One region of the Serratia bockelmannii genome, then DNA from elsewhere that is predicted to be linked to it. Evidence: predicted binding sites of a transcription regulator. Region 1 holds the regulator's gene; the other holds the start of a gene.
The links. The regulator PurR, encoded in region 1, represses purine synthesis genes. The targets are predictions, from matches to a motif close to CANGCAAACGTTTGCNTG.
Positions count from the first base shown of each region.

Region 2: ACSJLU_RS10305 (nucleoside-specific channel-forming protein Tsx) is a predicted target of PurR. The motif match lies at 1,679-1,696, and genes of this name have one in related genera.

Region 1 covers NZ_CP196512.1:2,259,897-2,270,298, forward strand. The annotation lists gene pykF (pyruvate kinase PykF) at 1-102, opposite strand, end outside; gene ACSJLU_RS10890 (cupin) at 496-801, opposite strand; tRNA gene ACSJLU_RS10895 (tRNA-Val) at 923-999, opposite strand; tRNA gene ACSJLU_RS10900 (tRNA-Val) at 1,020-1,096, opposite strand; tRNA gene ACSJLU_RS10905 (tRNA-Val) at 1,117-1,193, opposite strand; gene ACSJLU_RS10910 (MATE family efflux transporter) at 1,375-2,751, opposite strand; gene ACSJLU_RS10915 (riboflavin synthase) at 2,991-3,641, shown strand; gene ACSJLU_RS10920 (I78 family peptidase inhibitor) at 3,696-3,989, shown strand; gene cfa (cyclopropane fatty acyl phospholipid synthase) at 4,063-5,214, opposite strand; gene punC (purine nucleoside transporter PunC) at 5,558-6,769, opposite strand; gene punR (DNA-binding transcriptional activator PunR) at 6,893-7,837, shown strand; gene purR (HTH-type transcriptional repressor PurR) at 7,834-8,859, opposite strand; gene cydH (cytochrome bd-I oxidase subunit CydH) at 9,184-9,273, shown strand; gene sodB (superoxide dismutase [Fe]) at 9,335-9,913, opposite strand; gene ACSJLU_RS10955 (C40 family peptidase) at 10,112-10,402, opposite strand, start outside.
Region 2 covers NZ_CP196512.1:2,127,069-2,137,470, reverse strand. The annotation lists gene ACSJLU_RS10310 (hypothetical protein) at 403-582, shown strand; gene ACSJLU_RS10305 (nucleoside-specific channel-forming protein Tsx) at 635-1,516, opposite strand; gene ACSJLU_RS10300 (HD domain-containing protein) at 1,873-2,514, opposite strand; gene ACSJLU_RS10295 (GlxA family transcriptional regulator) at 2,630-3,610, shown strand; gene ACSJLU_RS10290 (hypothetical protein) at 3,613-3,885, opposite strand; gene yddG (aromatic amino acid DMT transporter YddG) at 3,959-4,852, opposite strand; gene ACSJLU_RS10280 (APC family permease) at 4,944-6,314, opposite strand; gene ACSJLU_RS10275 (glutamine synthetase family protein) at 6,623-8,041, opposite strand; gene puuD (gamma-glutamyl-gamma-aminobutyrate hydrolase) at 8,261-9,022, shown strand; gene puuR (HTH-type transcriptional regulator PuuR) at 9,019-9,576, shown strand; gene puuC (aldehyde dehydrogenase PuuC) at 9,592-10,402, shown strand, end outside.

The sequences.
Region 1 (10,402 bases):
GTTGAGACGCATCACGTTCATGCCCGCATTGAGCAGGTTGGTCAGCATTTCTTCCGATTCGGTTTTTGGACCGATGGTACAAACAATTTTGGTCTTTTTCATGGCGGAGTTTTCTACAAGTTGTGATGGATAAAAAAACGAATTTGACCGGCGCTATTTACGCCGATAGGGAATTTGAGCCGTGCCTGGTGGTGAAAAACATAGTTAAGGATAGGTGACGACAGTTGAAGTGGGGCGGAAAAATTCAGCCCGCGCGGGGGCGCGGAGATGCTGCGCAACGGGGTGAGATGAAATCGTGTTGTTATTGCGTTTTCGCAGATCAAGGGCTGAAACCATTCAACTGATAGACGTTGCGCATTATAAAGGCTAAGCGGCGGGAAACAAAATAAAAAACCGCAGCGGTGTGGCGGATATGTCAAAACGGGGGCAAATGTGGCGCAAATGCAACGCGTTGCGTACAGCTTGTTGCGCAAATAACCTTGCTGTAAATACGGCTTAGCGCGTTTGCGGGATTTCCAGCAGCACGCCGGCGCTCAGGCAGAAGCAGCCGCTGGCGACGTTGGCCGGCAGGATTAGGCTCTCGCCGGCCCGTACTGTCCGCGTATCGCCGCCGAGGGTGAACTCGAATTCACCCGATATCACCCGGGTTTGCAGCGCATGCGGGGGCTTTTGCAGTTGGCCAAAGGCGCCGGCCTCGAAACGCACTTCCGCCGCCGGCGAACCGTCGCTCATCACCCCTTCACGGCGGGCAAGGCCATTGTCGAGCGGTAAAAAGGCGGTTTTTGCGGTGAAGGTGGTCATGTGGCGTTCCTGATGGTGGATGGCGGTAGTTCGGCGCAATCGACATGAGAAATCGAGCGGTCGAGCAGAGACGAAACAACGGGAAGTATAACGCGATAGGGGGAGAGATAAATCAGCAATATGGTGCGTCCGAGTGGACTCGAACCACCGACCCCCACCATGTCAAGGTGGTGCTCTAACCAACTGAGCTACGGACGCACTGCACTGCTTCTGGAATTTGGTGCGTCCGAGTGGACTCGAACCACCGACCCCCACCATGTCAAGGTGGTGCTCTAACCAACTGAGCTACGGACGCACTGTACTGCTTCTGGAATTTGGTGCGTCCGAGTGGACTCGAACCACCGACCCCCACCATGTCAAGGTGGTGCTCTAACCAACTGAGCTACGGACGCATCTTTTCCTGTCTGTCATGGCTGACAGCGGGGACGAATATTAACGAGCTACCTGCGCGCTGGCAAGGGGAAAAGCGCAATTTTATTCGGTATTTCACGCGATTGCTGAGGTTGTGCGCAGTCCGGCGTTTTTTTCCGCAAACCGCAGCCCGGCCGGGTATGAAACCGGCCGGGAGCGGATTCAGCGCGTGGATCGCTGCAGGATGACGGCGGTCGGCTGTTTCTGCAGCCAGCGCATACGCAGCGCCATCATGATGGCGGCGAAGGTCAGGCCAATGATAAAGCCGATCCAGAAGCCGCTTGGCCCCATTGCCGGCACCACCACGTCGGTTAACGCCAGCAGATAGCCGCTCGGCAGGCCCAATACCCAATAAGCGATAAAGGTGATGAAGAAGATCGCTCGGGTGTCTTTATAACCACGTAGCACGCCGCTGCCGATCACCTGGATCGAGTCCGAAATTTGGTACAGCGCCGCCAACAGCATCAGCTGCGAGGCCATAGCCACCACCGCCGGGCTGTCGTTGTACAGCAGGGCGATCGGTTCGCGCAAGGTGGCGGTAAACAGCGCGGTGCAGACGGCCATGGTGATGCCGACGCCGATGGCGGAATAGGCGGCGACGCGCGCGCCTTCGACCGAGCCTTCCCCCAGACGATAACCGACGCGGATGGTGGCGCCGACGCCCAGCGACAGCGGCAGCACGAACATCAGCGCGCTGAAGTTAAGCGCGATCTGGTGGCCGGCGACCGCGACGATCCCGAGCGGCGAAACCAGCAACGCCACCACGGCGAACAGCGTGACTTCGAAGAACAGCGCCAGCGCCACCGGCATGCCGATGCCGATCAGGCGCTTCAGCGCTGCCCAGTCCGGGCCGCCGAGATCGCCGGCCTGGCGTTTGATGTCGCGCTGCGACGGCGCGCGCTTCACGTACCAGCGCATCATCAGGAACATGATCCAGTAGACGCTGCCGGTGGCGACGCCGCAGCCGACGCCGCCGAGTTCCGGCATGCCGAACTTGCCGTAGATGAAGATGTAGTTGATCGGGATATTCACCAGCAGGCCGAGGAAGCCGATCACCATGCCGGGCTTGGTTTTAGACAACCCCTCGCACTGGTTGCGCATCACCTGGAAGAACAGGTAGCCCGGCGCCCCCCACATGATGGCGTGCAGGTAGCCGACGGCTTTATCCGCCAGCTGCGGATCGATGTTGTGCATCATGTCGATGACGAACTTGCAGTTATACAGCACGACGATCAGCAGTACGGAGACGCCGGAGGCCAGCCAAAAACCCTGGCGCACCTGATGGCCGATACGATCGCGGCGGCCGGCACCGTTGAGCTGAGCGATAACCGGGGTCAACGCCAGCAGCAGACCGTGGCCGAACAGGATGGCCGGCAGCCAGATTGAGGTGCCGACCGCCACCGCCGCCATGTCGGTGGCGCTGTAAGCGCCGGCCATGATGGTATCCACCACGCCCATAGCGGTTTGCGATATTTGCGCGATAATGACCGGGATAGCGAGAGCCAATAAACTACGCGCTTCAATTAAGTACTTCTGCACGCATACACCTTTTCTATTTATATATGTGGGAGGGAGGGCTGCCGCGAGAGGACAACAATTAAAATAGCGGAATTTTGTCAAAAAGATTGTACCTGCTCGGCGTCGTTAAGCAAACGCCGCAGATAAATAGTTATTAAATGCGCAGCCATTCCTTTTTTACCGTCGCGGATTTGGTTTTCAGCGCCAACTGGGGCAAACTGCCGGTAGCGTTTTAACCTATTTAGCAAGAAGAGGCACATATGTTCACCGGTATCGTACAAGGCACCGCGCCGCTGGTCGCCATTGATGAGAAACCCAATTTCCGCACCCACGTGATCGAAATGCCTACCGAGCTGCTGCCGGGGCTGGAGCTGGGCGCGTCGGTGGCCCATAACGGCTGCTGCCTGACCGTCACCGCGGTGGAAGGCAACCGCGTCAGCTTCGATTTGATCAAAGAAACGTTGCGCCTGACCAACCTCGGCGATCTGGCGCTGGGCGACATCGTCAATATCGAGCGCGCGGCGAAGTTCAATGATGAAATTGGCGGCCATTTGATGTCCGGCCATATTATCTGCACGGCGGAGGTGGCCAAGATTTATACCTCGGAAAATAACCGCCAGGTATGGCTGCGCATGCCGGATGCGGAATTGATGAAATATGTGCTGCACAAAGGTTTCATCGGCATCGACGGCATTAGCCTGACCATCGGCGAAGTGGTGAATAACCGTTTCTGCGTGCACCTGATCCCGGAAACGCTGGATCGCACCACGCTGGGTAAAAAACGCCTCGGCGACAAGGTGAACATCGAGATCGATCCGCAAACGCAGGCGGTGGTGGACACCGTCGAGCGCGTGCTGGCCAACCGGGAAGCGACGCTGGCGGCGGCGGTGGCGCCGGCGCACAAAGACTGACAGCGATTCGGGCGTTGCCGCCGGAATCGAATCATAAGCAGAGAGGAGAAACGCGTGAAGTTTTATGGGAAAACGTTGTTGTTAACCGCGTTGCTGGCGCTGAGCGCCTGCAGCAGTTCGCCTGAGCAGGGCGCGGGCGCGCAAATGGCCGATGCGGACGATACCTGTGGCGCATCACAGTATCAAAACTTCGTCGGCAAACCGATGACCTCGCTGGAAGGCGTACGGATCGACGCCAAGGTGCGAGCCATTCCGTACAACTCTGCCGTCACCATGGATTTCAACCTGCGCCGCCTGAACTTCCTTGGCGACAGCGACGATAAAATCATCCGCGTTTACTGCGGCTAAGCCGTACGCTTCGAACGAGCAAAAAAGGCCCCGGCGATGTGACTACCGGGGCCTTTTTTGTCGGGCAAGTGGCTTAGCGGGCGACGCGGATGCCGCCTTCAACGCCTTTCGGGCTGAATACCACCTGCCACAGTTGCAGATCGCGCGCCCGGAACGCGCCGGCGCAGGCGTTCAGGTAATAGCTGAACATCCGCTCGAAGCGTTCGGAGTAGCGCGGGGCAAGCTGCGGCCACGCCTGTTTGAAGCGCTCGAACCAGGCCATCAGCGTGCGATCGTAGTCGGCGCCGATGTTGTGCCAGTCTTCCATCACGAAATGGCCTTCGCTGGCTTCGGCGATATGGCTCACTGAAGGCAGGCAGCCGTTCGGGAAGATATATTTGTTGATCCACGGATCGACGTTCATGTCGGTTTTGTTGGAACCGATGGTGTGCAGCAGGAACAGGCCGTGCGGCGCTAAATTGCGTTCTACCACATTGAAATAGGTGCGGTAGTTTTTCGGCCCGACGTGCTCGAACATGCCGACCGAGACAATGCGATCAAACTGCTGATGAAGATCGCGATAATCCTGCAGCAGGATCTGCACATCCAGCCCGGCGCAGCGAGCCTGGGCCAGCTTCTGTTGTTCGGCGGAAATGGTCACGCCGACCACCGACACGCCGTAATGCTTCGCCGCATAGGCAGAGAGGCCGCCCCAGCCGCAGCCGATGTCCAGTAAGCGCATGCCTGGCTGCAGCTGCAGTTTTTCGCAGATCATCCGCAGCTTCGCTTCCTGCGCTTCCTCCAGCGTGGTGGCGTCTTTCCAGTAGCCGCAGGAATACTGCATGTAAGGATCGAGCATCAGGGTAAACAGATCGTTGCCAAGATCGTAATGTTCTTTGCCGACGATCCAGGCGCGCTTTTTCGATTGCAGGTTGGTCAGGCGCGCGGCGGCGATCCGCAGGGTATCTTTCAGGTGGTGGGGAAGTTTCTTCTCCAGCCCGGCGCTGACCACGCGCTGGAAGAATATATCCAGCCGTTCGCACTCCCACCAACCGTCCATATAACTTTCGCCGAGGCCCAGTGACCCTTGTTGCAAAACGCGTTTAAAGAATTCGGGATTTTTAACCTGAATATCGAAAGGGCGCGATCCATTGATTTCGATACCGGCCAGACCGAGCATTTCGTGCGCGATGCGATACCACTGGTTATCCTGGATGCTCAGATCTTCTATACACGATGAACTCATAGCTTCTCCATCACCTTCTTCTGACTGATGACCCGTTAGGAAACAGCTTAGACAATTTCTGCGGGTGCATACGTATACCGACGGGAAATAAGCCCGCGGCGTCTGATATCCGACTATGAACAGAGGAAATTTAAAGAAACGACCCGACGCAAATGGCGCAGGATAAACGCCTCTTTAAAAAAGAGTGTGACGCAAGACGCGTACACAAGAGCTAATTGAGATATAGAGATTATAAGGTGTTACTTTATAAAGTTGTTTTTGAGTATAGGCGTGCCGAGGCGTTGACTCAACTGTAAATCGCACTCGGCGCGCATATTCTTTAAGTGATTATTAAGCTTGGCAATTATGACGCTGAGTTAGCATGTTTCCGCTGCGCCTTTTGCTGCGCATCGCCCGCTTTTCCCCGCTGGAGGAAATAGCCCAGCGCGGCGAGGATCACCGTAGACACCATCACCGTCACCGTCGCCAGCAGCGGCTGGGCAATAAACGCCGACACCAGCATGCTCGCCACAAAACACAGCCCCAACTGCAGCGTATTTTGCAGCGCGGCGGCTTTGCCGCTGCTTTCCGGGAACGGCATCAGCGCATTCGCCACCATGATCGGGTAGCCCGCGCCGTTGACCAGCGCCATCACGCAGAACGGGATCAGCAGCGTGGTGAGCGTCGGAGTGGTTACGGTCGCCACCAGATACAGCGCCACCATGCTGACACCATAAGCTACCAGCAGCCACGGCAGCAGGGTTTTGCCATTGATGCGTTTGAGCGCGGCGCGGCAGCCATAGCCCCCCAGCAGGAAAGCCAGCGTCTGCGGCACATAGCTCAGACCAATGTCGCTCGGGCCATAGCCCATATCACCAAGGATGAACGGCGAGCCGGTCAACCAGGCAAAGAAGCCGGCCGAGCAGGCGGCGTACATGGCGACGTTGCCGCTGAACACCGGGGATTTCAATAATTGCCAAAAACTGACGCTGCTTTTTGGCGCATCGGCGGCGGGTTGAGTTTTGGCGCGATCTTTGAGCAGCAACGTCGGCAGCAGCAGCAGGGCGGTGATAGCCAGCAACACGGCGAAGATCGCACGCCAGCTGGCGTGGTTAAGCAGCCAGGCGCCAAGCAGCGGCGCCAGCGCCGGCGACAGCGCGACCAGCGGCATGATGGTGGCGAATACGCGATTGGCCTGGCCTTCGCGATAGCGGTCGACCACCAGCGCTTGCCAGATGGCGGCGGCGGAACAGACGCCGACGGCCTGAATAAAGCGCAGTATCCAGAGCTGCACGGCATTTTCCACCCACAGCATGCCCAGGCAGCCGAACGCGAACAGCGTCAGGCCAATCAATAATACCGGTTTGCGGCCCAGCCGGTCGGAGAGCGGCCCCCACAGCAGCTGCGCGAAGGCGAAGCCGGCCAGAAATATGCTCAGGCTGGCGCTGACCGCGCCGGCGGATATTTGCAGTTCCTCCCGCATGGCGCCAAAGGCGGGCAGGTACATATCGGTCGCCAGATAACCCAGCATGCTCAGGCCGGCGAGATAGAACATAAAACCAAAGGAGTTTCGCATGGTATTTCTCGTTAATATTTTAGTGTCGCAGGTTTTTAGCGCCGGCCAGTGTATCCGGCTGGATCTCTGCTTGTGAAACGGTAATATTTGCAAAATGCTGTTAAAAAAATTGAAGGCAAAGCGATGTGGTCTGAATATTCTCTTGAAGTGGTTGACGCGGTGGCGCGCACCGGCAGTTTCAGCGCGGCGGCGCAGGAGCTGCACCGGGTGCCGTCGGCGGTGAGCTACACCGTGCGGCAGTTGGAACAATGGCTGGCGGTGCCGCTGTTTGAGCGGCGTCACCGTGATGTGGAGCTGACGCCGGCCGGCGCGTTATTTATCAAGGATGCGCGAGCTGTTATCAAAAAAATGCTCGACACACGCCGCCATTGTCAGCAGGTGGCTAACGGGTGGCGCGGTCAGCTGAATATCGCCGTGGACATCATCGTCAAACCGCAGCGCAGCCGCCAACTGGTGCTGGATTTCTACCGCCATTTCCCCGACGTTGAACTGATGTTGCAACCCGAGGTGTTTAACGGCGTGTGGGATGCGTTGGTGGACGGCAGGGCGGATATGGCGATTGGCGCCACCCGCGCGGTGCCGGTCGGCGGCGGCTTCGCCTTTCGCGACATGGGGGATATGAACTGGCTGTGCGTGGTCAGCCCGCAGCACCCGCTGGCACAATTGGCAGGGGCGTTGAATGACGATCGGCTTAGGCCGTACCCTGCGCTTTGTCTGGAGGACACTTCGCGCAATCTGCCCAAGCGTGTCACTTGGACGCTGGATAACCAGCGGCGGCTGGTGGTGCCGGACTGGACCTCGGCGTTCGACTGTCTGTGCGCCGGGCTGTGCGTCGGTATGATGCCGGCGCATCTGGCGCTGCCGCGGGTGCAGCGCGGTGAGTTGAAGGCGTTGCAGCTGCAGCAGCCGTTTCCCGCCAGCCCGTGCTGCCTGACCTGGCAGCAGGATAAACCGTCACCGGCGATGAGCTGGCTGCTGGCGTATCTGGGTGATGGAGAGACGTTGAATCAGGAGTGGCTGAGTGAGGTGGAGCCGGAAGCTGCGCAGGCTTCCGGCGCGGGGGATTAGCGGCGGTAGTCGATGAACGGGCCGTCGGCGACCGAGCGGCGTTCGATCAGCTTCGGATGCACTTCGATCACCTGCGACTCTTCGCGCTTGCTGATGATGCGATCTAGCAGCATGGTGAAGGCCATTTCGCCCAGGCGCTCTTTCGGCTGGTGAATGGTGGTCAGCGCCGGGGTGAAGTAGCGGGCGTTGCGCACATTGTCGTAGCCGATCACGGAAATATCCTGCGGCACGCGCAGGCCCAGCTCGTCGGCGGCGCAGATGGCCCCCATCGCCATGATATCGCCGCCGCAGAATACCGCGGTCGGCCGCTGTTTTTGCGACAGGATTTGGTGCATCGCCTTATAGCCGGACTCCGGCTCGAAGTCACCCTGGACGATCCACTCTTCGCGAATGTCGATATTCGCTTCCTGCAGCGCCTTCATAAAGCCCTGGTGACGGCCACCGCCGGTGTTGCGTGACAGTTGGCCGGGAATGGCGCCGATATCGCGGTGGCCGCGCTCGATCAGGTAACGGCCGGCCAGATAGCCGCCTTCGAACGCGTTATCGATGATGGTATCGGTGAAGTCGCCGCGCGCGGCGCCCCAGTCCATCACCACCATCGGGATGTTACGGTAGTCTTCCAGCATGCCCAGCAGCTGATCCGGATACTCGGAGCACATGACCAGCAGGCCGTCGACGCGCTTTTGCGCCAGCATCGCCAGGTAGGCGCGCTGCTTGTCGAGATTATTGTGCGAGTTGCACAGGATCAGGGTGTAGCCTTTGCTGTAGCAGCTGTTTTCCACCGCCTCGATCACTTCGGCAAAGTAGGGGGCTTCGCTCGAGGTGGCCAGCAGGCCGATCGACTTGGTGTGATTGACTTTCAGGCTGCGCGCCACGGCGCTCGGCGAGTAGTGCAGCTCTTTAATGGCGGCCCACACGGCCGCTTTGGTCTCTTCGGCGACGAAACGAGTCTTATTGATGACGTGCGAAACGGTGGTGGTGGAAACGCCCGCGCGTTTGGCCACATCTTTAATCGTTGCCATGTAAGGAATGACTCCTGAACTCACATGTTTACAGCATGTAAGTGTGATGTTAATCGTTTGCCTACGTAGATCCTTCTCCAGAGAAGCGAAAACTGAGTTTTTAGTGTGTTGAAGTCTTCAGCGCTTAATCAGGAGGGGCATGAATGCCGGTACGCAGTTGTGAACTGCGAATTTTGTCGCATATTGAACAAAAGTGGAAGAGGTAATCGAGATTATAAACCGGGAAATGATAACAAGATTTTATCGGCGAACTGTGGGAAAATGATTTGACGTACTAATTGTGCGCCTTTTATCCTTAGGAAAGCCCATTTTAAAGGAGTTGTCATGGATACCGAATTGAAGATGTCGCTGTTCACTACCGTCTGCGCGCTGGCGGTCATTATCGCTTTCAGCTTCGTTGCCGCGTTGAACTGATTTACCCCCGGTTATAAAAAAGGCGCAGCCAGGCTGCGCCTCATCACCTCAGAACCTGCGCTTACGCCAGGTTTTCCGCTGCGAAGGTCCAGTTGACCAACGCCCAGAAGTTTTCCAGGTATTTTGGACGCGCATTGCGGTAATCGATGTAATACGCATGTTCCCACACGTCAACGGTCAGCAGCGGTTTGTCTTCACCGGTCAGCGGGGTGGCCGCGTTGGAGGTGTTGACGATCGCCAGCGCGCCGTCCGGTTTTTTCACCAGCCAGGTCCAGCCGGCACCGAAGTTTTTCACTGCGGCATCGGTGAACTGCTCTTTGAACGCAGCGAAAGAGCCGAAGGATTTGACGATCGCTGCCGCCAGTTCGCCCTGCGGTTCACCGCCGCCCTGTGGTGACAGGCAGTGCCAGTAGAAGGTGTGGTTCCACACCTGCGCGGCGTTGTTGAAGACGCCGCCGTTAGAGGTCTTGATGATCTCTTCGAGCGATTTGCCCTCGAACTCGCTGCCTTTCACCAGGTTGTTCAGGTTAACCACGTAGGTGTTGTGGTGCTTGCCGTAGTGGTATTCCAGGGTCTCGGCGGAGATGTGCGGCTCGAGCGCGTTTTTCTCATACGGTAATGCAGGTAATTCAAACGACATTGCTTCCTCCTTTACAGCGCCATTCGCCTCTCGCCGGGCGAGAGTCATATGGGCCGTTTTTTATTGTGGTCATTCAATCTTAACAATTTTCATCATAAAAAACAGGAAGAAAAGCGAGAAATGCGCGTGGGGAGGTGCGATGGGCGATAGCTTGAGCAGGCGGTTGCGACCGGGGCCGCAACCGCACAGAGCAGGGAATTAACGGATAGTTTTCGGCGTTACTACGCGGCGTGCGCCGATGTAGTGGTTCTGCCAATAGTCGTTGTCGAGCTGGCTGATGCGGATCTCTTCACCGGTGCGCGGTGACTGGATGAATTTGCCGTTGCCGAGGTAGACGCCAACATGGTCCGCCACGCCGCGGTTGTTGATGCGGAAGAACACCAGATCGCCGCTTTCCAGTTCGCTTTTCTTGATCGGCGCCGCGTCGCGCAGGTGATACATCTCGTTGGCGGTGCGCGGCATTTTGATTTTCACCACGTCTTTATAGGC
Region 2 (10,402 bases), 130 kb from region 1:
AGCCTTTTCCAGACAAAGTATAAGGAAAACTCCGAGATAACGGCGCGCTTTTACGGCATTCGCTTTCAAACCTTGTCTCAACGCAAAACGCCTCGAAAATGCCGATGCTTGTCTCAGATTTTTCTTGAAGAAAAATAAGCCTTACGCTAGCGTGGGAAGGTAACAAAAAAGAGTTAGCGTGCTCTTTTTCGTCGCACCTCAAATCTTATTCTTATCATCCATAATGATAATAGCGAACACTTCCCGCCTCTCCGTGCGGGATTCTTTTTCCCGCCGCCGTCGCCCCAATCTGGTGCTTTATGTTGAGATTTGGTTGCCGATAATTTACATTCGCTGTCTGAGAAACCTCAACCTCCCGCGGTGGCCAGGCTGGCAACGGGTGGGCGTTCAGGAGCAAAAGACGTGCAAATGACCCTCATGGAATACATCACTCGACACTTTAACGGCGATCTTCATCGTTACGCGCAGTCGGAAGGCGTCAGCCGTGAACAAATCATTAGTTGGATAAATAATGAATGTCACGTGATCAAAGGCAGGCTGTTTATGCCGGTGAAGCATCTCCCGGCTGAACAAGCACAGTGATGACAAAAAAACCCCGCCAGGCGGGGTTTTCTGTTTCTGATAGCACGGAAAATCAGAAGTTATAGCCGACCACGAGGTAATAACCCCAACCGGTAGACTTGATCGGGCCCTGCGGGGTACCGATATCCGCGCCATCCTGCCACTGGCCGCCGTTATGGAAATAACGCGCCACGAAAGAATAGTGCCAGTGATCGTAGTTCAGCGCCAAAATGTGGCTGGAGGCGATAGAGTTGCTGGTGCGCACCTGTTTGCCGGTGCCGTCAACCCAATGGCTGTCCTTGCCCAGATCGGAACCAAAGTCGAAGTTGGTGAAGCCGATGTAGCTCAGGTTGCCGCCCCACACCTGGGTCAGCGGCACGAAGTATTTCACCTTGAAGCGGTAACCGTCCCAGCTGTTCTCGTTGGCAGCCTGGTAGTTTTCCCACTGGTATTTGGCATAGATGTTCATCGACAGGCTCATCGGCAGGCCGGTGTCGATATCGGTGCCCAGACCCATGTACCAGGTGTTTTGACGACCGTCGGCGTTGTGGCCCAGGTCATAGATGTAGTTGTTGGCGAAGTACCACTCTTTGAACGGACCGAAGCTCAGATCGGTGCCGGTCAGCTTGTCGATGGAGAAGCGCGGTTCAATCTCCATAAACAGCGGGGAGCCTTTGTCCCAGATGCCGCGATCCGGGGTATTGCCCACGCCGAAGAACTTCGGCACGTCAACGTAACCGTAGAAGTCGAACCAGTCTTTCTTGGCGAAGGCTTCGTATTCGAGATACACGTCGTTATTCAGCTGCGGTCCGAAACGGGTGTGGTAGCTGCCCACCACGTTAACGCTCTGGTGCCACCAGTCGGAGACATATTGACTGTCTTTGCTATCAGCCATTGATGATGCACTGTAAGACGCTGCGAGCAGTACACCTGCTGCGAGAGCTATTTTTTTCATTTTATTACCACATGCTTAAAGGGCCATTTCCTGCCCGTTTAGAAAAGATGACAATGAGTCTGCCGACACCTGGCGTTGTCTTCACACAGAAACTCGGATGACGCGCGCATTATAGAAACCACTGACTGTAAGAATCTGTGATCCAGTTACGCATTTCGCGAATAGGTAATCGATTGCGTTCACATTTGTCAAATTATGTTTCATTCAAATTCACATTCGCTGTGATTTTTGTCATGCACATCGATTTTTAGCGCAGTTTTTGAGCCAACTGTCATCAACCGGCAATGAAGAGGAGTACGGCATTCAAGCGGGAAATGCCGGCGAAAACTCGCCGGCGAGAGAGAAGCGGCAGCCGATCACGCTGGCCACATCGAACGACGAATGAGGCTGCAAAAATTACCGCGAACAAAGCTCGGTTCCTTATCCGCCAGCACGTCCGCTTTGACGTTGCCGAAGGTGCTGTCCGGCTTATGTCGAATCCCGTCGTAAAACGCCTGAATAATCGCTTCCTTGAAGTTTGCCCCGCGGGGATGCAACTCCACTACCCGCTCTCGCAGCGCCGCGTCATAGCCCTGGTAATTGATCCCTAACACATCCATCTCTACTCCCGCGGTCACCAGCGCAATCAGCGGGTGCATGTATTCCGGGATCCCCGGCGTGGTGTGTAACGCGATCGCCGTCCATACCCGATCGATATCCTGACGGCTGACCCCGTGCCCGCGTAAAAACTCGGCCGCCGCATCGGCGCCATCCACTTCGAAACGTTTGTCGCAGCTGCAGTGATCGTGCGTCAGTCCCATATCGTGAAACAGGCAGCCGACGTACAGCAGTTCAGGATCGTAAACCAGCTTGCGCTGCTGCCCCGCCAGCGCCGCCCAGTAATACACCCGGCTGGAGTGGTGAAACAGCAGATCTGATTCGGTGTCGCGCACTAACTCGGTCGCCTGACGCGCCATCGCGCTATCCGGCACGCTGATGCCGTTGATGGTTAAACTCATAACTTGATTCTCCCGTTGTCTGGAACCCGGTTAGATTAGGCGTTACACTGAATGTCCTCAATTGCCATTAATCAACGATTAGTGACATCCCCCATCCATCGGGATATCGCATGCCATGAGTAAAACCATCGCTATTCTCGCCGTGCCACAGGTGCAGCTGCTGGACGTTTCCGGTCCGCTGGATGTTTTCGCCGAGGCCAATCTGCAAGCCGGCTATGCCGCCTATCATCTGCAGGTAGTCGGAAAGACGCTGGCGCCGATCGTGTCCTCATCCGGCGTCAAACTCGTGCCGGATCTCGCCATCACCCAATGGCGTGAACAGGCGATCGACACGTTGCTCATCGCCGGTGCACCGGGTATCGCCGACGGCGAAAGCGAAACACGCACGCTGGACTGGCTACGCAGAGTGGTACCCCGCACTCGCCGCTACGGCTCGGTGTGCAGCGGCGCTTTTCTGCTGGCGGAGGCCGGCCTGTTGGATGGGCGGCAAATCACCACCCACTGGGCGGTAGCCGATCAATTGTGTCGCCGCTATCCTCAGGTCACGGTGGATAAAGACGCCATTTATGTGCGTGACGGGCGCCTGCAGACTGCCGCTGGCGTGACCTCAGGGCTGGATCTGGCGCTGATAATGGTGGAAGACGATTTAGGGCGTGAGATCGCGCAGCGGGTCGCGGCCCAGCTGGTGATGTTTTTCCGCCGTCCCGGCGGGCAGATGCAATTCAGCTATCGGGAACAGGCGACCCTGGCCGGGCGCTCAATGCTGCAGGAAGTGCAACGCTGGGCGATAGACAATATCGGGTTACCGCACAACGTAGCCAGCCTGGCGGAACGCGCCGGCGTCACCCCGCGGCATTTCAGCAGGCTGTTCGGCAACGAGGTCGGCACCTCTCCCGCTAAATGGCTCGAGGAAGCCCGCATCGCCGAAGCGCGCAGGTTATTGGAGCTCGGCGTATTGGCGCCAAAACAGGTGGCGGCGCATTGCGGTTTTTCCAGTGCAGAGCTGATGCGGCGGGCATTTATCCGCCGGCTGGGGGTAACGCCGGCGGACTATCGAAAAATGTTTCTCGGTAAACAACTGCGGCGCGAAAGCTGAGATCAGTTTACCGCCGGCACCGCCTTGGCGATGTTTTCCTGGCGGAACGCCACCTCTTCGCCGTTTTTCACCTCCCAGTTGGCAACCGGAATGTCGGTCTTGGGCGCCGCCGCGACGACCGAACCGTAAATCAGCTTGTCGTCGCGGCGCAAAATATAAACGTCGAGCTGATATTCGTGCCGCAGATTCGCCGTGGTCAGGCGCACGGTATCGCCGCGCTCATAGTGATGCACGTCGATTTCAGGCTGTTGAATAAATTGAATGTCGCTTCTCATCGTCGTCGTTCCTTCAGGCAACATGGCTAGTTAAATTCTAGTTCAACATTGCGCCGACGGCGGATAATTTCCGTTAATTTCCGCGAGTTGCCCGCCAACAGATCAGCGAGCCAAGCGTGACCATCGCTACGCCCTGCCAGAAATTGGCGGTCAGCGAGGTGTGCAACACCAGCGCGGCGAACACCGCCGACAGCACCGGGGTGAAATAAGAGACGGTGGCCAGCAGCGTCATGTTGCCGTGCAAAATGCCAACGTTCCAGGCGGCATACCCCGCCCCCATCGCCACTCCGGCGCACAGCAGCGTTACGGTCACGCCAGCGCTGAACTGCATGCCGCTTTCTGCGCTGAAGGCATACTTCAACCACAGCGCCAGCGCGGTCAGCACGATGAACAGCACCACACCGTTGCTGCCCTGGGCGATCTTCTTGGTCAGGTTGCAATACAGCGCCCAGATCACTGCGCCACTGAACGCCAGCGTATAGCTGAGCGGATTGCTGCGCACGTTGGCCAGCATCTGCGCCGGTGACCAGCCGCCCTCGCCGCTCATGATCCAGCCGATGCCGAACAGCGACAGCAGCAGTCCCGGCAGCAGCCACCATTTCGCCTTTTGGCCGTTGAGCGCCAGCGCCATCAGCACGGTGAAACAGGGCCACAGGTAGTTGATCATGCCCACTTCTATCGCCTGCAGGCGGGTATTGGCGTAGCCGAGCGACAGCGACAGGCAGATCTCGTAGCTGACGAACAGCAGGCTGCCGACGATCAGATAAGGCCGCGGAAAGCTGCGCCATTTCGGCACGCCGAGCGCCACCAGCAAAAACACCGCGCTGACGCTGTAGATCATCGCCGCACCGCCTATCGGCCCCAGCCCTTCGCTGACGCTGCGAATAAGGCCAACCACGCTGCTCCACAGCACAATGGCCAACAAACCGAACAGCGTGGCGCGGGTACGCGAGGGCAAAGCGGGCATAAGACAGGTCCAATGGGTTATTTTTTATCAGGTTTTTCACTCTACTGCCGCACGTGCCAAAAAGAAAGGCGGGATACTCCCGCCTGTGAATTTATTGCTGCGGTTGCCGCTCCAACTGCGGCGGCGGCTGGCGAAAGCGTCGGGTCAGCCAGGCCAAATAGCCGAAGCCCAGTGTCGCCCAGATCAGCCCCATGGTCAGCGAGCTTTTCTCCAGGTTCAGCCACAGCACCCCCACCGTCAGCGCCCCCACCAACGGCAGGAACAGGAAGTTGAAGCGATCTTTCCAGCTTTTGTTGCGCCCTTCGCGAATGAAGAAGTGGCTGATCACCGACAGGTTAACGAAGGTAAAGGCTACCAGCGCACCAAAGTTGATCAGCGCCGTGGCGGTCACCAGATCGAACGACAGCGCTGACAGCGCCACCAGCCCGACCATCAGCACGTTCAGCGCCGGGGTGCGCCATTTGGGGTGGATATAGCCGAAGAATTTCTCCGGGAACACGTTGTCACGCCCCATCACGTACAGCAGGCGCGATACGCTGGCGTGCGACGCCAGGCCGGAGGCCAGCGTGTTGATGAAGGTCACGCACAGGAAGATCGACTGGAACAGCTTGCCGCCGACGTACAGCGCGATCTCCGGCAGCGCGGCGTCGGGCTGGTGAAAGCGTTGAATGGACGGGAAAAACAGCTGAATGAAGAACGAGACGCTGATAAAGATCACCCCGCCGTACAGCGCGGTCAGGAAGATGGCGCGCGGGATCACCTTGGCGGCGTCGGGCGTCTCTTCACACAGCGTGGTGACCGCGTCAAAACCGAGGAACGAGAAGCACAGAATAGTCGCGCCGGTAATGATCGGCAGCAGATGCGCATTCTCGCTGAGGAACGGCCGCAGGCTCCACACCGTGCCCATCCCCTCGCCGTTGTGCAGGCCGCGCACCACCAGATAGATGAACACCAGAATGATCGCCACCTGCGCCAATACGAACAGGGTATTGAAGTTGGCCACCAAATTGACGCTTTTCAGGTTGATGGCGGTGATAAGGATAACGAAGCCCACGACCCACACCCAGGGCGGCACTTCCGGGAACAGCGCGGTCAGGTAAATCTTCGCCAGCAGCGTATTGATCATCGGCAGGAACAGATAATCAAGCAGCGATGACCACCCCACCAGAAAACCGACGTGCGGGTTGATCGCCTTCTGCGCATAGGTATAAGCAGAGCCGGCGGTGGGAAACTGGCGCACCAGTTTGCCATAGCTGATGGCGGTGAACAGCACGCCGGCCAGCGCCAGCAGATAGGAGGTCGGCACATGGCCGTCGGTGAGGCCGGAGACGATCCCGAAGGTGTCAAACACCGTCATCGGCGTCAGATAGGCCAGGCCCATCATCACCACCTGCCACAGCTTGAGGGATTTGCGCAGCTGCGGTTTGCCCGCCGGGCCGCCGTCGATGGCTTTAATCGTCATGGCATTTCCCCTCTTGGTCCTCTGCTGTCAACCGTGCAACGTCATTCAGAGAGGCCGCAGGGAAACTGCTGCTCAGGCGGCGGTAAAAACGGGTTGGTATCGCTGTCGGGCGGCCGGCGACCGGCCCGTAGGCACTGCGGCACAGACAAACGTCTGCGCAGGGGGCTGACTGAGTCATGGTTATTTCCTCGTCGGCGTCCTGTACGCCGTGATAGAAGAAATTCTGTACCGCAGCGCGCAGCCTCGCCGGCCACAGGAGAGCCGATGAAATGCGCCGGACGCGCGCGGTAGTCGCAGGGTGAGCGGGATCAGGCGTTTTTCAACATCCACTCGATTTCGGTTTCGGTGATCAGGCGCTCGAACTGCACCAGCTCATCAGTTTTGCAGGCCAGATAGACGTGGCTGAAGCGTTCGCCCAACAATGCATTGAGCACCGGCTGATGTTCGAACTCGTACAGCGCGTCGCTCTGGCGGATCGGGAACGGCAGCCCGTCCTGCTCCAGACCGTTGCCGGTCACCGGCTCAGGCAGCGGCAATGCGGTTTCCAGGCCATAAACGATGCCGGCCAGAATGGTCGCCATCACCAGATAAGGATTGGCGTCGGCGCCCGCCACGCGATACTCCACGCGGTGGTTGTCGCGATCGCCGCAGGGAATGCGCAGCGCCACGGTGCGGTTGTTATGCCCCCAGGAAGCCTGGGTCGGCACATACATGCCAGGCTGGAAGCGGCGGTAGGCGTTGACGTTCGGCGCCAGCAGCGCCATCGAAGACGGCATCAGGGCGATCATGCCCGCCAGCGCCTGTTTCAGCAGCGCCGAATCTTCGCCGTCATCGTCGGCGAACACGTTGTTGCCCTGCGCGTTCAGCATGCTGATGTGCACGTGCATGCCGCTGCCGGCGTGCTCCTCATACGGTTTGGCCATAAAAGTCGCCTGCATATTGTGGTTCTCGGCCACCATGCGCACCAGCCGCTTCAGCGCCAGCGCGTGATCGCAGGCCTGCAGCACATCATCAGTATGATGCAGGTTGACCTCGAACTGCCCCGGCGACGCCTCCGCCACCGCGCCGTCCGCCGGAATGCCCTGCAAACGCGCCAGTTCGTCGATCTCGCTCAGCACATCGGCGAAATGGTTCAGGTTATCGACGGAGTACACCTGGCTTTGGGTGTTGCGTTCTTGCGTGCCCGGCGCGCACGGCGGCTGCAGATAGCCTTCCGCGTCACGTTGACGATCGATGAGATAGAACTCCAACTCTACCGCTACCACGGGGGAAAGCCCGCGCTGACGCAAACGCTGCCACACTCGGTTCAGCACATTGCGCGGTTCAACGTCAAAGGGAGTGCCATCTTCATCCAACATGGTGAGCAGCACCTGCGCAATATATTGCGGGTCCGCCGCCGACGGCGTCAGCGTGCCCGGTACCGGCACGCACACGTGATCCGGCTCGCCCAACTCCTGCCCCAACCCGGCCTCTTCCACCACGTTGCCGAGAATATCCATCGCAAATACCGACGCCGGGAAGTAACAGCCCTTCTCCAGTTTGTTCAGGCCGCCGACCGGGATGCGTTTGCCGCGGAAGCTGCCGTTCAGGTCGGTCAACAGTACGTCGACATGTTGGGTTAACGGATAACGTTCCAGATACTTCTTCACTTCGCGCTGGAACGCGCTACTTCGTCTCTCTTCACTGTGCTGAACAAAGTTTTCCACTTCTATGATGTTGGTCTGCATGGTTCACCCGCCGTTTGTGTTTTGCTGTCGTCGATGTTTATTGACCGTCTTGTTCAATATAATGCCCACAAATGAAACGTAGATGAAACAAATTTGTTTTGCAAGTGTTACTTTTGGTTTGAATATTGCCCAATCGACTGCTAGATTTATAGAATATTGAACGAAATCGGCGGTGGAGAAGCTTATCGTTCATAATTTCGAACGTACCAAGGGGATAGCATGGACAATATATTTAACAGACCAGTCATTGGCGTCGTCATGTGCAGGTATAGGTTAAACGGGCACCTCACACAGACCTTGCAAGAAAAGTACCTGAATGCCGTTATCACCGCCGGCGGCTTGCCGATCGCCCTGCCGCACGCGCTGGCGGAGCCGGAAATGCTGGCGGAGCTGCTGCCGCGCCTCGACGGCATTTTGCTGCCGGGCAGCCCCAGTAATGTGCAGCCGCACCTTTATGGTGAAAACGGCGATGAGCCTGACGCCGATCCTGGCCGAGACGCGTTGAGCCAGGCGCTGATCCGCCAGGCATTCGACAGGCGCATTCCCCTTTTCGCCATTTGCCGCGGCATGCAGGAAATGGTGGTCGCCACTCAAGGCACCCTGCATCGCCGCCTGTACGAACTGCCCGAGCTGCTGGAGCATCGTGAAGATCACGATCTGCCGCTGGAACAGCAATACGCCCCCGCCCACGAAGTCATCGTTCAGGAAGGGGGGCTGCTTTCGCAACTGATACCGGATTGCAACAGATTCTGGGTGAACTCGCTGCACGGCCAGGGTGCCAAAACCCTGGGCGCGAGCGTTCGCATCGAGGCGCACGCCGCTGACGGGCTGGTGGAGGCGATCAGCGTGCGCGATCAGCCCTTCGCGCTCGGCGTGCAGTGGCACCCCGAGTGGAACAGCGACGAGTATGCCCTGTCGCGCCTGTTGTTTGATGGTTTCATCACCGCCTGTCGGAACTATCAAAAGGAAAAACGCCCATGAGCGACGTCAGCTTGGCACCGGGAAAACGTCTGTCGCAGATCCGTCAACAATTGGGGTTGTCGCAGCGCCGGGTCGCCGAACTGTCTGGGTTAACCCACAGCGCCATCAGTACTATCGAGCAAGATAAGGTCAGCCCGGCCATCAGCACGCTGCAAAAGTTGCTGACGGTGTACGGTCTGTCGCTGTCGGCGTTTTTCGCCGAGCCGGAAAAACCGGCTGAGCCGCAGATCGTGATAGACAGCGACGACCTGATCGAAATCGGCAGCCAGGGCGTTTCGATGAAGCTGATCCACAACGGCGACCCGAATCGTACGCTGGCAATGATGATCGAGACCTACGAACCGGGCACCACCACCGGCGAGCGCATCAAACACCAAGGGGAAGAGATCGGCACGCTGCTGGAAGGCGAAGTGGTGCTGCAGGTCAACGGCCAGAGCTATCACCTGCTGGCCGGGCAGAGCTACGCCATCAATACCGGCATCCCCCACAGTTTCAGCAACACGTCGGCGCGCATTTGCCGGATTATCAGCGCCCATACGCCGACGACATTCTGATCAACGGAGCCAGGCATGAACTTTCACCACTTGCAGTATTGGCAACAACGGGCACAGGCCCTGAAGATTGAGCACCAGCTGTTTATCGACGGCCGCTACCAGCCGGCCGCCGCGGGGAAATGTTTCGCCGTGGAAGATCCCGCCGGCCGCCGTGAGCTGGCGCAGGTCGCGCGTGGCGAAGCCGCCGACATCGATCGGGCAGTCAGCGCGGCGCGCGCCGCCTTTGAGCGTGGCGACTGGGCGCAGGCCGCCCCGGCGCAGCGCAAAGCCACGCTGCTGCGTTTCGCCGATCTGATGGAGCAGCATCACGAAGAGCTGGCGCTGCTGGAAACGCTGGACACCGGCAAACCCATCCGCCACAGCCTGCGCGACGACGTGCCGGGCGCCATCCGCTGCATCCGCTGGTACGCCGAAGCGATCGATAAGGTCTACGGCGAAATCGCCCCCACCGGCCGCGAGGCGCTGGCGCTGATCGAGCGCGAGCCGATCGGCGTGGTCGGCGCCATCGTGCCCTGGAACTTCCCGCTGCTGCTGGCCTGCTGGAAACTCGGTCCGGCGCTGGCCGCCGGCAACAGCGTGGTACTCAAACCCTCCGAAAAATCGCCGCTGAGCGCCATCCTGCTCGGCAAATTGGCGCAGCAGGCCGGGTTGCCGGACGGCGTGCTGAACGTGGTGCCCGGCTATGGCCACGACGCCGGCAAGGCGCTGGCGCTGCACCGCGACGTCGATGCCCTCACCTTCACCGGCTCCACCCTGGTGGCGAAACAGCTGATGATTTACGCCGGCGAATCGAATATGAAGCGTGTCTGGCTCGAGGCCGGTGGCA